DNA from 2 places in the Pseudomonas sp. SJZ080 genome. Region 1 is predicted to be linked to the other one. Evidence: predicted binding sites of a transcription regulator. Region 1 holds the regulator's gene; the other holds the start of a gene.
What was found. The regulator sigma-54, encoded in region 1, starts transcription at its own class of promoters, with help from an activator protein. The targets are predictions, from matches to a motif close to ANTGGCATNNANNTTGCTNT.
Positions count from the first base shown of each region.

Region 2: the regulator sigma-54 is predicted to act here: its motif matches at 4,746-4,765, upstream of FBY04_RS10715 (circularly permuted type 2 ATP-grasp protein).

Region 1 is NZ_VIUK01000003.1:333,727-341,028, reverse strand. It holds gene FBY04_RS06420 (aspartate ammonia-lyase) at 1-929, shown strand, start outside; gene FBY04_RS06415 (hypothetical protein) at 957-1,388, shown strand; gene FBY04_RS06410 (superoxide dismutase) at 1,390-2,001, shown strand; gene FBY04_RS06405 (ZIP family metal transporter) at 2,031-2,924, shown strand; gene FBY04_RS06400 (HPr family phosphocarrier protein) at 3,001-3,273, opposite strand; gene rapZ (RNase adapter RapZ) at 3,289-4,146, opposite strand; gene ptsN (PTS IIA-like nitrogen regulatory protein PtsN) at 4,149-4,613, opposite strand; gene hpf (ribosome hibernation-promoting factor, HPF/YfiA family) at 4,626-4,934, opposite strand; gene FBY04_RS06380 (RNA polymerase factor sigma-54) at 5,009-6,502, opposite strand; gene lptB (LPS export ABC transporter ATP-binding protein) at 6,687-7,302, opposite strand, start outside.
Region 2 is NZ_VIUK01000006.1:70,845-78,146, reverse strand. It holds gene FBY04_RS10735 (acetyl-CoA C-acetyltransferase) at 1-2, opposite strand, end outside; gene FBY04_RS10730 (cytochrome c) at 595-1,416, shown strand; gene FBY04_RS10725 (transglutaminase family protein) at 1,535-2,344, opposite strand; gene FBY04_RS10720 (alpha-E domain-containing protein) at 2,341-3,291, opposite strand; gene FBY04_RS10715 (circularly permuted type 2 ATP-grasp protein) at 3,304-4,713, opposite strand; gene FBY04_RS10710 (ribonuclease E inhibitor RraB) at 5,222-5,563, opposite strand; gene FBY04_RS10705 (hypothetical protein) at 5,782-6,015, opposite strand; gene speE (polyamine aminopropyltransferase) at 6,231-7,106, opposite strand.

The DNA.
Region 1 (7,302 bases):
TGCATGAACAACTGCTGCCGGCGCTGGTGCGTCTGGTGCAGGTGATCGAGCACAAGGCCGAAGAGGTTCATCACCACGTCAAAACCGGCCGCACTCATTTGATGGATGCGATGCCAGTTCGCATGAGCCAGGTGCTCAACGGTTGGGCGCAACAGCTCAAGGCCAATATCGGCCATCTGCAGGACCTGCTGCCGAGCCTGCAATCCCTGGCGCAAGGCGGCACGGCGGTGGGCACCGGTATCAATGCGCATCCCGAGTTTGCCGGGCTTTTCAGCCAGCAGCTGACCCAACTGACGCAGGTGCGATTCACGCCGGGCATCGATTTGTTCGCACTGATTGGCTCCCAGGACACCGCCGTTGCGGTCTCCGGGCAACTGAAAACCACCGCTGTTTCACTGATGAAAATCGCCAACGACTTGCGCTGGATGAACTCCGGTCCGCTGGCCGGTCTCGGTGAAATCGAACTCGAGGCCTTGCAGCCGGGCTCGTCGATCATGCCCGGCAAGGTCAATCCGGTGATCCCGGAAGCCACCGCCATGGTCGCCGCCCAAGTCATCGGCAATGACACAGTCATCACCATCGCTGGCCAGTCGGGCAACTTCGAGCTGAACGTGATGCTGCCGATCATTGCCCAGAACCTGCTGAGCAGCATCGAGTTGCTGGCCAACGCCAGCCATCTGCTGGGTGAAAAGGCTATCACCAGCTTCAAGGTCAACGAAGCCCGGCTCAAGGAAGCGCTGTCGCGCAACCCGATTCTGGTCACTGCACTCAACCCGATCATTGGTTACCAAAAAGCTGCTGAAATCGCCAAGAAGGCTTATCAGCAAGGCCGGCCGGTGATCGATGTCGCTCTGGAACACACCGACCTGACGCGTAGCGAACTGGAAGAGTTGCTCAATCCGGAAAAACTCACCGCAGGCGGCGTGTAATCACCTCAACCGCTTTGGAGGCTCACCATGGAGCACTGGAAACGCACGATCGAAAGGGCAAACCGCTGTTTCATGCTGGGCGAACTGGTGGATGCCCGCGAGGCTTATCTGCAGGCATTGGCCCTGGCCCAGGTGTTATTCGAGCGCTGGGTGGACGCCGACGAAGCGGTGGCGGCCTGCGTCATTTCCCACCACAACCTGGCGGACCTGCATTTGCGTCTGAACCAGCCGGAGGAGAGCGCCGAATACCTGTGCGCCATCCACCAGCGGCTGTTGAAGACCATGCAGGACCCGCGACTGGCGCCGGCATTACGCGAAGCAGCGCTGCGTCAGAGCAGCAAAACCTACGTCGAACTGCTGAATTTCATCAGCGAGCACGGCGAATACCCACGAACTCATCGTTTGCTGCACACCGATGCCGCGTCGCCCGCAGCACCTCTACATCATGGAGTCCATTGAAATGGCTTTTAGCTTGCCTGCCTTGCCGTACGCCTACGATGCCCTGGAACCGCACATCGATGCGCAGACCATGGAAATCCACTACACCAAGCATCACCAAACCTACATCAACAACCTGAACGCTGCGGTCGAAGGCACCGAGTTTGCCGAGTGGCCGGTGGAAAAACTGGTGGCTGCCGTTCAGCAACTGCCGGAAAAACTCCGCGCAGCAGTGATCAATCAGGGGGGCGGTCATGCCAACCATTCGCTGTTCTGGGAAGTCATGGTGCCCAACGGCGGCGGTCAGCCGGACGGCGAGCTGGCCAAGGCGATCGACGACCAACTGGGTGGTCTCGACCGTTTCAAGGAAGCGTTCACCAAAGCCGCGCTGACCCGTTTCGGCAGCGGCTGGGCCTGGCTGAGTGTGACGCCGCAAAAGACCCTGGTCGTGGAAAGCAGCGGCAACCAGGACAGTCCGTTGATGAGCGGCAATACCCCCATCCTCGGCCTGGATGTCTGGGAGCACGCCTATTACCTGCAATATCAAAACCGTCGCCCGGAATACATCAACGCGTTTTACAACGTGATCAATTGGCCTGAAGTCGCTGCGCGCTATCAGGCTGCACTGGTTTAAGTCTTCTATAAAAAAATCCAGGGCTGACTATGGGCACTGAAACACTGGCGATCGGAAGTGGGCGGATGTTTCGTTACGCATTGGGGTCGCTGTTACTGTTGGCGGGTATGAGCTTGTTGGTCGCCCAGGGCCTGGCGTGGCTGGATCTTGAACCCAAACTGCTGCGCGCCTTACAGGGCGGAGCGATCTGTGCGCTGGGTACGGCCTTGGGCGCGGTGCCGGTGCTGGTGATTCGGCGCATGCCCCAGGCGCTCAGCGATACGCTGCTCGGCTTCGGTGCCGGGGTGATGCTCGCGGCGACGGCGTTTTCGCTGATCGTTCCGGGTATCGCTGCGGCTGAAAGCCTGGGGCTGACGCCTTGGGCGGCCAGCGGGCTGATCAGTTTCGGCGTCATGCTGGGGGCGTTCGGGTTGTTTCTGGTGGATCGAAAGGTATCTGGCGCATCGCCGGAAATGCTCGTCGGCACGCTGGAACGGCCGGTCATTCCGCCACGGATCTGGTTGTTCGTGTTTGCCATCATTGCCCACAACATTCCAGAAGGCATGGCGGTCGGTGTCTCGGCGGGCGGTGGCATGCCTGACGCCGACAGTCTGGCCATGGGCATTGCGTTACAGGATGTGCCCGAAGGGCTGGTGATTGCGTTGGTGTTGGCCGGGGCCGGGATGTCGCGGGTCAAGGCGTTCCTGATCGGTGCGGCGTCAGGATTGGTCGAGCCGGTCTTTGCGCTGTTATGCGCCTGGCTGGTGAGCCTGGCCGAGTTGCTCTTGCCGTTGGGCCTGGCACTGGCGGCCGGGGCCATGTTGTTGGTGGTGACCCATGAAGTCATTCCCGAGTCGCGCCGCCATGGTCACGACAAGCTGGCCAGCCTTGGGCTGTTGATCGGGTTTTGTTTGATGATGGTGATGGATACCGCGCTCGCCTGAAAAAAGATCGCAGCCTTCGGCAGCTCCTGCATGAGATTGCATTCACACGCAGGAGCTGCCGAAGGCTGCGATCTTTTTATTCGCCTTCGTCGAAGAAGTTGTTGATCAACGCCACCAAGGCGTCCATCGCTTCCTGTTCCTGCTCGCCTTCCGTTCTCAGATGGATCTTGGTGCCTTTGCCTGCAGCCAGCATCATCATGGCCATGATGCTTTTGCCATCGACCATGGTCTCAGGTGTACGCCCTGCTCTGATCTGGCAAGGAAACTGACCTGCCACCCCAACGAACTTGGCAGAAGCGCGGGCATGCAGGCCCAGCTTATTGATGATTTCGATTTCCAGAGCAGGCATCGCGATGTGAATCCTTTAGCTGAGGTCGCGGTGGCGGACCTGGACGTTCTTCAGGGATTTTTGCAGGACCTGACCCAGACGTTCGGTCAGGTAGACGGAGCGGTGATGCCCGCCGGTGCAGCCAATGGCAATGGTGACATAAGCACGGTTGCTGGCGGCAAAGCGGGGCAGCCATTTAAGCAGGTACGTGGAGATGTCCTGGAACATCTCCTCGACGTCCGGCTGGGCTGCCAGGTAATCGGCAACCGGTTGATCAAGTCCGGACTGGTCGCGTAGCTCCGGCTTCCAATAGGGATTCGGCAGGCAGCGCACGTCGAACACCAGATCGGCGTCCACCGGCATGCCGCGCTTGAACCCGAAGGACTCCACCAGAAACGCGGTGCCGGGTTCCGGCTGGTTCAGCAGGCGCAGCTTGATGGTATCGCGAAGCTGATACAGGTTCAGGTTGGTGGTGTTGACCTTGAGATCGGCGAGGTCGGCAATCGGCCCGAGCAGGTTGGTTTCGTCGTTGATCGCCTCGGCCAGCGAGCGATTGGCGCTGCTTAGCGGGTGACGACGGCGGGTTTCCGAAAAGCGCTTGAGCAAGGTTTCTTCGTCGGCATCCAGGTACAGGACATCGCACTGGATATGCCGGCTGCGAACTTCTGCGAGCAGTTCCGGAAAACGGCTCAGGTGACTCGGCAAGTTGCGTGCGTCGATGGAGACGGCAACCAGCGGCTGAGCCAGCTCGGTATGAATCAACGCACGTTCGGCCAGTTCCGGCAGCAGCCCGGCAGGCAGGTTGTCTATGCAGTAATAGCCGTTGTCCTCGAGAACATCGAGTGCGGTACTTTTACCTGAGCCGGAGCGGCCACTGACGATGATCAAGCGCATGATTAGTGCCTGTTTTGCTCGTCCAGGACAACCTGGTACAAGGCTTCATTGCTCGCGGCGCTACGCAGGCGATCACGGACTTCCTTGCGATCAAGCATGCTGGCGATCTGGCGGAGCAATTCCAGGTGCGCATCGGTGGCCGCTTGCGGGACCAGCAGAACGAACAGCAGGTCGACCGGAGCGCCGTCGATGGCGTCGAAATCGATGGGAGCATCCAGGTGCATCAAGGCACTGATGGGCAAGGTGCAACCTTTCAACCGACAGTGGGGGATAGCTATACCGTTACCAAAACCGGTCGAGCCAAGTTTTTCACGGGCAATCAAAGCCTCGAAGACATCTTGCATCTCCAGATCCGGCACTTCCCGGGCGATCAGGTTGGCAATTTGCTCGAGGGCTTTCTTTTTGCTGCCGCCCGGCACGTTCACGAGGGAACGGCCGGGGGTCAGGATGCTTTCAAGTCGGATCATGGGTTGGGAGTGTTAACGACCGGTCGCGCCCTGGAGGAGGCTTTGGGTCTTTTCCTTATGCTTTTTGAGTTGTTTATCCAGCTTGTCGGTCAGCGCGTCGATCGCCGCGTACATGTCGGTATGTTCCGCGTTTGCGACCACTTCATTGCCGGGAATATGCAGTGTGGCTTCGATTTTCTGCTTCAGCTTCTCGACCGTCATCGTGACTTGCACGTTGGTGATCTTGTCGAAATGCCGCTCTAATCGTTCGAGTTTTTCGCCGATGTAGGTGCGAAGAGGTTCGGTCACTTCCAGTTGGTGTCCACTGATGTTGACTTGCATACAGCTTCTCCTTCGTTGCCAGTGCATAAAGCGGTAGATCAGATGATCTACCACTGGAACGCTGTGGCGTGGCTCTACATCAACCGCTTGCGTTCGCTCGAAGGCGCGATCCCGAGGGATTCGCGGTACTTGGCGACGGTGCGGCGAGCCACCTGAATGCCTTGTGCCTCCAGTAAACCAGCGATCTTGCTGTCACTCAACGGCTTTTTCTGATTTTCCGCCGCAACCAGTTTTTTGATGATCGCGCGGATCGCCGTGGACGAGCATTCGCCGCCTTCGGAGGTGCTGACGTGGCTGGAAAAAAAGTATTTCAGCTCATATATGCCCCGAGGGGTATGCATGAATTTTTGCGTGGTCACCCGGGAAATCGTCGATTCGTGCATGCCCACCGCTTCGGCGATGTCATGCAACACCAACGGTTTCATCGCTTCGTCGCCGTATTCCAGAAAACCGCGCTGATGCTCGACGATCTGGGTGGCAACTTTCATCAGGGTTTCGTTACGGCTCTGCAGGCTCTTGATGAACCAGCGGGCCTCCTGCAACTGATTGCGCATGAAGGTGTTATCGGCGCTGGTGTCGGCGCGGCGCACGAAACCGGCGTATTGGGCGTTGACCCGCAGGCGGGGCACCGATTCCTGATTCAGTTCTACCAGCCAGCGCTCGTTGTCCTTGCGCACGATCACGTCGGGAACGACGTATTCGGCTTCACTCGACTCGATCTGCGAGCCTGGGCGTGGGTTGAGGCTCTGGACCAGTTCGATCACCTGGCGCAGTTCATCTTCCTTGAGCTTCATGCGGCGCATCAGTTGGCTGTAGTCGCGGCTGCCGAGCAAGTCGATGTAGTCGGTGACCAGGCGCTTGGCCTCGGCCAGCCAAGGTGTCTTGGCGGGCAGCTGACGCAATTGCAACAGCAGGCATTCACCGAGGTTGCGGGCACCGATACCGGCCGGTTCGAATTGCTGGATGCGATGCAGGACGGCTTCGATCTCATCCAGTTCGATGTCGAGCTCCGGATCGAAGGCTTCGAGGATTTCCTCGAGGGTTTCGGCCAGGTAGCCCTGATTGTTGATGCAATCGATCAAGGTCACGGCGATCAGGCGATCGGTGTCAGACATCGGCGCAAGGTTCAGTTGCCACAACAGGTGGCTTTGCAGGCTTTCACCGGCCGATGTGCGGGTGGTGAAATCCCACTCGTCGTCATCGTTGCTCGGCAGGCTGCTGGCGCTGGTCTGGTAGACGTCTTCCCATGCAGTGTCGACGGGCAATTCGTTGGGGATACGCTCGTTCCAGTCGCCCTCATCGAGGTTGTCCACCGTCGGGGCGGTTTCCTGGTACGAGGGTTCTGAGACGTCGGCGTTGGGTTGCTGTTCGGCTTTGTCGGCCAAAGGGTCGGTGTTATCGAAGTCGTCGCCTTCTTCCTGGCGTTCGAGCATCGGATTGGACTCCAGGGCCTCCTGGATTTCCTGTTGCAGGTCCAGGGTCGACAATTGGAGCAGGCGGATGGCCTGTTGCAGCTGCGGTGTCATCGTCAGCTGCTGGCCCATTCTCAAGACTAGCGATGGTTTCATGGCAGGGGCTAAACACCTTATTCGCCGGCGCACATGCGCCATCCACTACAGGGCGCCGGAGCGCCAAACATAAGCAAATTATATGCCCGAAACTGCAGCGTTTGCCTAGAGCGCTGTAACAATAAAAAAGTATTGATTTTTTATCGAGACAGGCGCTCGGGCAACCAGCCAGACACCTCAGTGCTTAAAGGCGGAACTCATGGCCCAGATAGACTTCTTTCACGAGGTCGTTGGCCAGGATGGTGGCAGAGTCACCTTCGGCGATCAGCTGGCCATCGTTGACGATGTAGGCGGTTTCGCAGATATCCAGGGTTTCACGGACGTTGTGGTCAGTGATCAGCACGCCAATGCCCTTGGCCTTGAGGTGGTAGATGATCTGCTTGATGTCGCCCACCGAAATCGGGTCCACGCCGGCGAAGGGTTCGTCGAGGAGGATGAATTTCGGGTTGGTTGCCAGTGCCCGGGCGATTTCCACGCGGCGGCGTTCACCACCGGACAGGCTCATGCCGAGGTTGTCGCGGATGTGGCTGATGTGGAATTCCTGCAGCAGGCTTTCCAGTTCTTTGCGACGATCGGCCTTGTCGAGTTCCTTGCGGGTCTCGAGGATCGCCATGATGTTGTCGGCGACCGAGAGTTTGCGGAAGATCGACGCTTCTTGCGGGAGATAGCCGATACCGGCCTTCGCACGACCGTGCATCGGCTGGTGGCTGACGTCCAGATCGTCGATCAGGACGCGGCCCTGATCGGCCTGGACCAGGCCGACGATCATGTAGAAGCAAGTGGTCTTGCCGGCACCGTTA
Region 2 (7,302 bases), on a different contig from region 1:
ATGACGTCCTCGAACCTGACGGTGAAAATCTGAGCCTTCACCTTATGCCGAGCCACCGCCGATTCAATGACCGCAATGCTCACGGACGTTGACGGACACGCTCAGACGGACGGTAGTGTGCTACCGGATTAACCGTTTCAGGACACCGACATGTCTAGCAAAAGGGCGGCAAAGAAGCTGGCAATAGGCCTCATACCTTTTTCAAAGCAATAAGTACGCACTCCATACGAAATGGATCTAAACCACGAGTGACGCGGGCCCTAAGGTCAACATATGCGAAGTTGTCGTCGGGTTTTGCCGAGGCGCTCGCACTACAGGAAGTGCAACGCGCTGCCGTCATGGAGATATGCAGGCAGGCATCAGGAAATAACAAAAAAGGCGGTCAAGCCATGTTCAAACATTCGAAAGTACGTCAAGCCGGGCTCATTCTTTTCGCCACTACGCTGTTGTTGATTTTGCCGAACCTGACGAAGGTGACCGGCTAGTCGGTTTTAAAAATACGGCGCCAAGGTTTTTTATCGCCTCATCAAAAATGTGACTGGCTCGCTACCCGGGCCAGCGTGGGTGTGCCACCCTTTGCGGCACTTCCACGACATGGACGGCGATCATTTGAAAACGCTCATTCTGCTCGGGGCCTTGCTGTTCGGCTCGCCCCTTTATGCCGCACAGCTGAACCTGGAGCTGGGCGCGAACAGTCGCACCTGGCAGACCGAGGAATTGCTCAAGCATCCTCAGTTACAGACCATCACGATCAGCAACGACGTTTCCTATAAACGGGACATGAGTTATCTCGCCGTGCCCCTGGCGGCGTTGTTGACCGGCATCAAGCCTGACGATCACCTGCAAGCCGTGGCGCTGGATGGTTTTGCTGCTGAACTCGCGGCCGCGCCGTTGCTCAATGCCAAGGGCGCGCGGGCCTGGCTGGCGATTGAAGACCCGGCCAGACCGTGGCCAGCGTTGTCCGAGGGCAAGCACAGTGCAGGTCCCTTTTATCTGGTCTGGACCGATCCGCAGGCGGGCAACATCAGCCCCGAGCAATGGCCGTTCGAAGTGGCGAGCATCAAGCGCATGGCGCCGGTGGCCGAGCGCTTCCCTGCCCTGCTGCCTGATCCGGCGTTAAAGGCGAGCGATCCGGTGAATCAGGGGTTTGCGCTGTTTCAAAAGAACTGCCTGGCGTGTCATCGACTCAATGGCGCCGGGGATGCGCAGTTCGGGCCGGATCTGAACATTCCGTTTAACCCGACCGAGTATTTTGGCGCGGACTTTTTGAAGCGCTATATCCGTGATCCGCAGAGTTTGCGGCAGTGGCCGCAGGCGAAGATGCCGGGGTTTTCGGCGCAAGTGTTGCCCGATGGCGATCTGGACATGTTGGTGGGGTATTTGAAGCATATGGCGGGGCGCAAGGTTAAACCCTGACGCTATTCCCTGCCCTTGTAGGAGCTGGCTTGCTAGCGATGGAGTGTCAGTCGACATCGTTTTCGCTGACACACCATCGCTAGCAAGCCAGCTCCTACAGGGGTTGCGGTGTTCCTGATTACTGCTGCTGGACCGAGATCACAGGCATCGGCGTCGGCGACACAAACACCTTCGCATGCATCTGCTCACACCCGCCGCCGCGACGCATCCCGCGCACCGGGCAGGCATCCAGGTAATCCAGGCCCACCGCCAGCTTCAAATGGCGTTCCGGCCGCGCCAGTTCATTGGTCACGTCAAAGCTGTACCACGCGTCATCCAGCCAGGCTTCGGCCCACGCGTGACTGGCCAGGTGCTCGCAGTTCTCGCTGTACAGATAGCCCGACACATAACGCGACGGAATGCCCAGGCTGCGGGCGCAGGCGAGGAACGCGTGCGTGTGGTCCTGGCACACGCCCGAACGCCCGGCGAAAGCCTGAGCCGCGCTGGTGTCCACTTCGGTGGAGCCCGGCGTGTAGGTCATGTGCTGGTTAAGGCCATGCATCAAATCGATCAGCGCCGAGCGGTCCCGGCGCTTTTTGCATTCCTTCTCGGCGAACGCACGCAAGGCTTCGTCCGCTTCGGTCAGGCGCGTGAAACGCAGAAACGGCAGCGCCGACTGGCTCTCGTGCTCGGCTTCACGCAGTTCGTCGATATCGACCTGACCACGGGCGCCGATGATGATTGCTTCGTGCGGTTCGTCCATGGTCAGCACATGCAGGATGTTGCCGAATGGATCGAGTTGCGCGCGTACCGGGCGCGGCAGGTCGAGTTGCCAGCTGAGCACGTGCTGGCGCTCGCTGTCGTGAGGGGTCAGTCGCAGGTACTGGATGCTCGCCCGCACCTGATCTTCGTAGTGATAGGTGGTCTCGTGGCTAATGGAAAGTCTCATGCAGCCTCCAGGTAGGAACTGTGTATGGCGTTACCCAACTGGCGCACCAGCGGGATGAATTCGGTCAGCCAGGCATGCAGGCCTTCGTCGAGGATTTCGTTGATGCCGGTGTAGCGCAGGCGCGCGTCCATTTCAGCGGCGAGGCGTTGCGCGGGACGGCCGTTGGCGCCGGGCAGTTGAGCGAGGATCTGGTCGATTTCTTCGGTGCAGGCCCGTAGCGAACGCGGCACATCAGCACGCAACAGCAGCAGTTCGGCCACATGCCGGGCACCGGGCGCATCACGGTAGATTTCGGTGTAGGCCTCGAACGAAGACAACGCCCTCAATAAAGCACTCCACTGGTAATAGGCATGCGCTGTGCCATCGCTGACCGCTTCGGCCTGATCGCCGGCCATTTCGTAGCGGGCATCGAGCAGGCGCAAGGTGTTGTCAGCCCGTTCGATAAACGTGCCCAGCCGAATGAAACGGAACGCATCGTTACGCATGATGGTGCCGTAGGACGCGCCGCGAAACAGGTGCGAACGTTCCTTGATCCACTCGCAAAAACGGCTCATGCCGTAGCGACTCAAACCTTGCTCGGCGATCCCGCGAATTTCCAGCCAGGTGGCGTTGATGTTTTCCCACATGTCGGCGGTGATTCGCCCACGCACTGCATGGGCGCTGGCTCGCGCAGCGCCGAGGCAGCTGTAGATGCTCGCCGGGTTGGCCGCGTCGAGAGCGAAAAAATGCAACAGCCGTTCGGCATGCAGCTCGCCGTGGCGTTCCAGGTAGTCGTCCAGGGTGCCGGTGATCAACAGGGGCATCGCGAGTTCATGCAGACCGTCACCGCGACCATCCTGCGGCATCAGCGACAGCGAATAACTGATGTCGAGCATCCGTGCGAGGTTTTCCGCCCGCTCCAGGTAACGCGACATCCAATACAAATCCGAGGCAGTTCTACTTAACATGGCAGGCTTCCTTCAATCCTCGACCACCCAGGTGTCCTTGGTTCCGCCGCCCTGTGAGGAGTTCACCACCAGGGAGCCTTCACGCAAGGCGACACGGGTCAAACCGCCAGGTACAACCCGGGTTTCGCGGCCAGACAATACAAACGGACGCAGGTCGATGTGGCGTGGAGCGATGCCGTTTTCGACAAAGGTCGGACAGGTCGACAGGGACAACGTCGGTTGCGCGATGTACGCGTGGGGCTTGGCCTTGATACGGGCGCGGAACGACTCGATTTCCGCCGCCGTCGCCGCCGGCCCCACCAGCATTCCGTAACCGCCTGAGCCCTGGGTTTCCTTGACCACCAGGTCCGGAAGATTGGCCAGCACATGGGACAGCTCAGAAGGATTGCGGCACTGGAACGTCGGCACGTTCTTCAGGATCGGCTCTTCATCCAGATAGAAACGGATCATGTCCGTCACAAACGGATACACCGATTTGTCGTCCGCGACCCCGGTGCCGATGGCATTCGCCAGCACCACGTTGCCCGAGCGGTAGGACGACAACAGCCCCGGCACCCCGAGCATCGAATCCGGATTGAACGCCAGCGGATCGAGGAACGCATCGTCGAGGCGACGGTAGATCACATCGACGGCTTTCGGCCCGTCCGTGGTGCGCATGAACACCTTGTCGTCACGCACGAAGAGGTCCGCGCCTTCCACCAGTTCAACGCCCATTTCCCGCGCCAGGAATGCATGCTCGAAAAACGCACTGTTGAAGCGCCCCGGTGTCAGCACCACCACGCTCGGGTTATCGATCGGGCTGGAGCTTTTCAGGGTGTCGAGCAACAGGTTCGGATAATGGTCGATCGGCGCGATGCGCTGGGCCGAGAACAGTTCGGGGAACAGCCGCATCATCATCTTGCGGTCTTCGAGCATGTAGCTCACGCCGCTCGGTGTACGAAGGTTGTCTTCGAGCACGTAGTACGTGCCGTCGCCATCGCGTACCAGATCGACGCCGGAGATGTGCGAATAGATATCCCGGTGCAGATCCAGGCCTTGCATCGCCAACTGGTATTGCTCGTTGGCCAGCACTTGCTCGGCCGGGATGATGCCGGCCTTGATGATGCGCTGTTCGTGATAGAGGTCGGCGAGGAACATGTTCAACGCCTTGACCCGCTGGATACAGCCACGCTCGACAATCCGCCATTCGCTGGCGGGGATGCTGCGCGGAATGGTGTCGAAGGGAATCAGGCGCTCTGTCCCCTGCTCGTCCCCGTAGAGCGTGAACGTAATCCCGGCGCGATGAAACAACAGATCGGCCTCGCGTCGCCGTTGGGCCAGAAGCTCGTCAGGCGTCTCGGCCAGCCAACGGGCAAACTCCCGGTAATGCGGGCGGACCTGGCCGCCGGCATCGTACATTTCATCAAAATAGGTGCGGATCATGCCGTACTCCTTGTCACCCGGACATACAGGCCTTCGCAAGGCCCGTGCCATCGGCATAAACGCTTTGATATCAATCGGTTGGATATTCGTCGCGCATACACCGCACCATTCCTGTGCGGCAAATGCCCCAACCTGATCGCCCCCGCTTCATTGCGAAGCAATGCTTTCGCCTATCACCAGCATAGCCAGAGTTGATTTCACTGCCCGGCGGTGGCTGCTGATAATCCGTGCATTCGCTGTAAAAGCTCACCGAACTTCCCTTTTAGCCGCCTTGCTCAGGCGGCTTTTTTTTGTTTCGGGGTTTGTGCCCGGTGGTGTGGTCGCCGGTTTGGCGGAGATTGGGAGGACGCCATCGCCAGCAAGCCGGCTCCTACAGGTTTTGGGGCATGGCACACATCACCGGCAACCACACGGCCCCATTGCTGGCGAGGGGGCCTTGAATTCCGCACAAACGAAAACGGCCGACCCGAAGGTCAGCCGTTAGTGGATGTTGTCGCTGTTCATAGTGTTATGCGAGTAGCCCTCGTACCTCCTGCTTGACGCCCCAGCCTTCGATGATGCCGCCCAAAGGCTCGACCACCGCCTCGAAGTCCTGCTCAAAGTCGCCGATGCCGTCGTAAGTGGCGGACATCACTTTACTCAGTTCCAAGGCCCATGCGCCGTCATCGCGTACGCTGATCTGTGCATTCATGGATTCGCCGGAATAATGCCCTGCCGCCCTGCGTGCCCGCTCCTCGTCCGGGAAAATGGCGTAGAACTCGATCGGATGGAATCGTGAAAAGTCGAAACCGCCTTCTTTCATGCGGCGCAGTACCGAGCTGCTGATGTCTTCTTGATAGGCTGTGCTCATGAAACGTCCTCCTCAAACCGATGGATAGACTTTCCGTACTCCCGACGCCCGCAACCGAATGGTGTGAGCAATGCAGCAACCACGTTGCGGCCGGGAAACAAGCATGTAGCTGACAAGACCAGACCTTAGCGATCCAATCGCTGATCTCGCTTGCAGAGTAGCCTCAAGTAAGCGCCCCTGCCAAGGCCTGGTGTTTCAAGAGTGTGCCAAAGGGTGTATCAGACGGGAGTAATGCCGAGGATTTGTATGCTGTTCTGGGTCTTGAGGTTTTTGACGGTAGCGTCAGCAGTGCGCCCCTCCAGATCGTTCAGATCCAGTTCGGCGGCGACGGGAAAAAGACGCTCCTTGAGCAGTTTCGCGGCGTGCTCGTTATCCGGGCACTCATCACACTCAAAGATTTCGTCGACTGTTTCGCCGTGATCATCCACGAAAGTGATCTTCCACTTTTGCATCAGTGCCTCCTCGAACAAACCCGCAAATGGGTCTACAACTATCTGGACTTTTGGCTGGACTGATCGTTCAAAAGGATCGCAGGCAAGCATGAAAAACACGCTCCCTGTAGGAGCTGGCTTGCTAGCGATGCAGACGCTGCGGTTTGTCTGATACACCGCGTCGATCCAATCGCTAGCAAGCCAGCTCCTACAAGGGTTATGCGTACTTCTTCAGTTTAGTCGTTGCTTGGCTTATTGATCGCTTGCAGTACGTATTGCGGCAAGGCAAACGCGCCAATGTGGATTTCCGGGTTGTAGTAGCGGGTGATGATGCCGCTGCCGGCGAAACGCTGCTGCAGGGTTTCGCGAGTCAATTTGCGATAAGCGGTATTGGTCGCGCCCCAGGCAAATGTCATCGAGCCGCCGATGTAGGTCGGCACGGCCGCCTGATAGAAGTGCCAGTCCGGGAACAGGCTGCGCAGGCGCCCGGCGGTGGTTTTGACTTCTTCGATCTGCATGAACGGCGTGCCGTTCTGGGTCACCAGGATACCGCCCTCGTTCAGGCAGCGACGGCAGGCCTGGTAGAAGTTTTCCGAGAACAGCACTTCGCCCGGACCGATCGGGTCGGTGGAGTCGGAGATGATCACGTCGAACTTTTCGGTGGTGGTGGCGACGAAGCGCATGCCGTCATCGATCACCAGGTTCAGACGCGGATCATCGAACGCACCCTTGGAGTGGTTCGGCAGGAATTCCTTGCACATGTCGACCACGGTGCCGTCGATCTCGACCATGGTGATGTGCTCGACGCCACCGTGTTTGGCCACTTCACGCAGCATGCCGCCGTCACCGCCACCGATGATCAACACGCGCTTGGCGCTACCGTGCGCCAGGATCGGCACGTGGGTGAGCATTTCGTGGTAGATGAATTCGTCGGCTTCGGTCGTCTGGATCACGCCGTCCAGCGCCATGACACGACCCATGCGCGGGTTCTCGAAAATCACCAGGTGCTGGTGTTCGGTGCGCACTTCGTGCAGCAGTTTTTCCATGCGAAAACGCTGGCCGTAGCCTTCGTAGAGGGTTTCCAGGTACTCGCTGGCAGGGGTGTTGCTCATGGGAAGTGCTCCGATGAATGCGGGTGGCAACGGACGGTTACCCGCCCATGATGGCCAATCGATCTGCTCGATTGCCCGGGAAAGGCGCGCATTCTACGTCGCGGAAGATGACAGGTCGAACCTTCTGACTCCACATAACTGTAGGAGCTGGCTTGCCAGCGATCGGATCACCGCGGTGTATTTGACAGACCGCGTC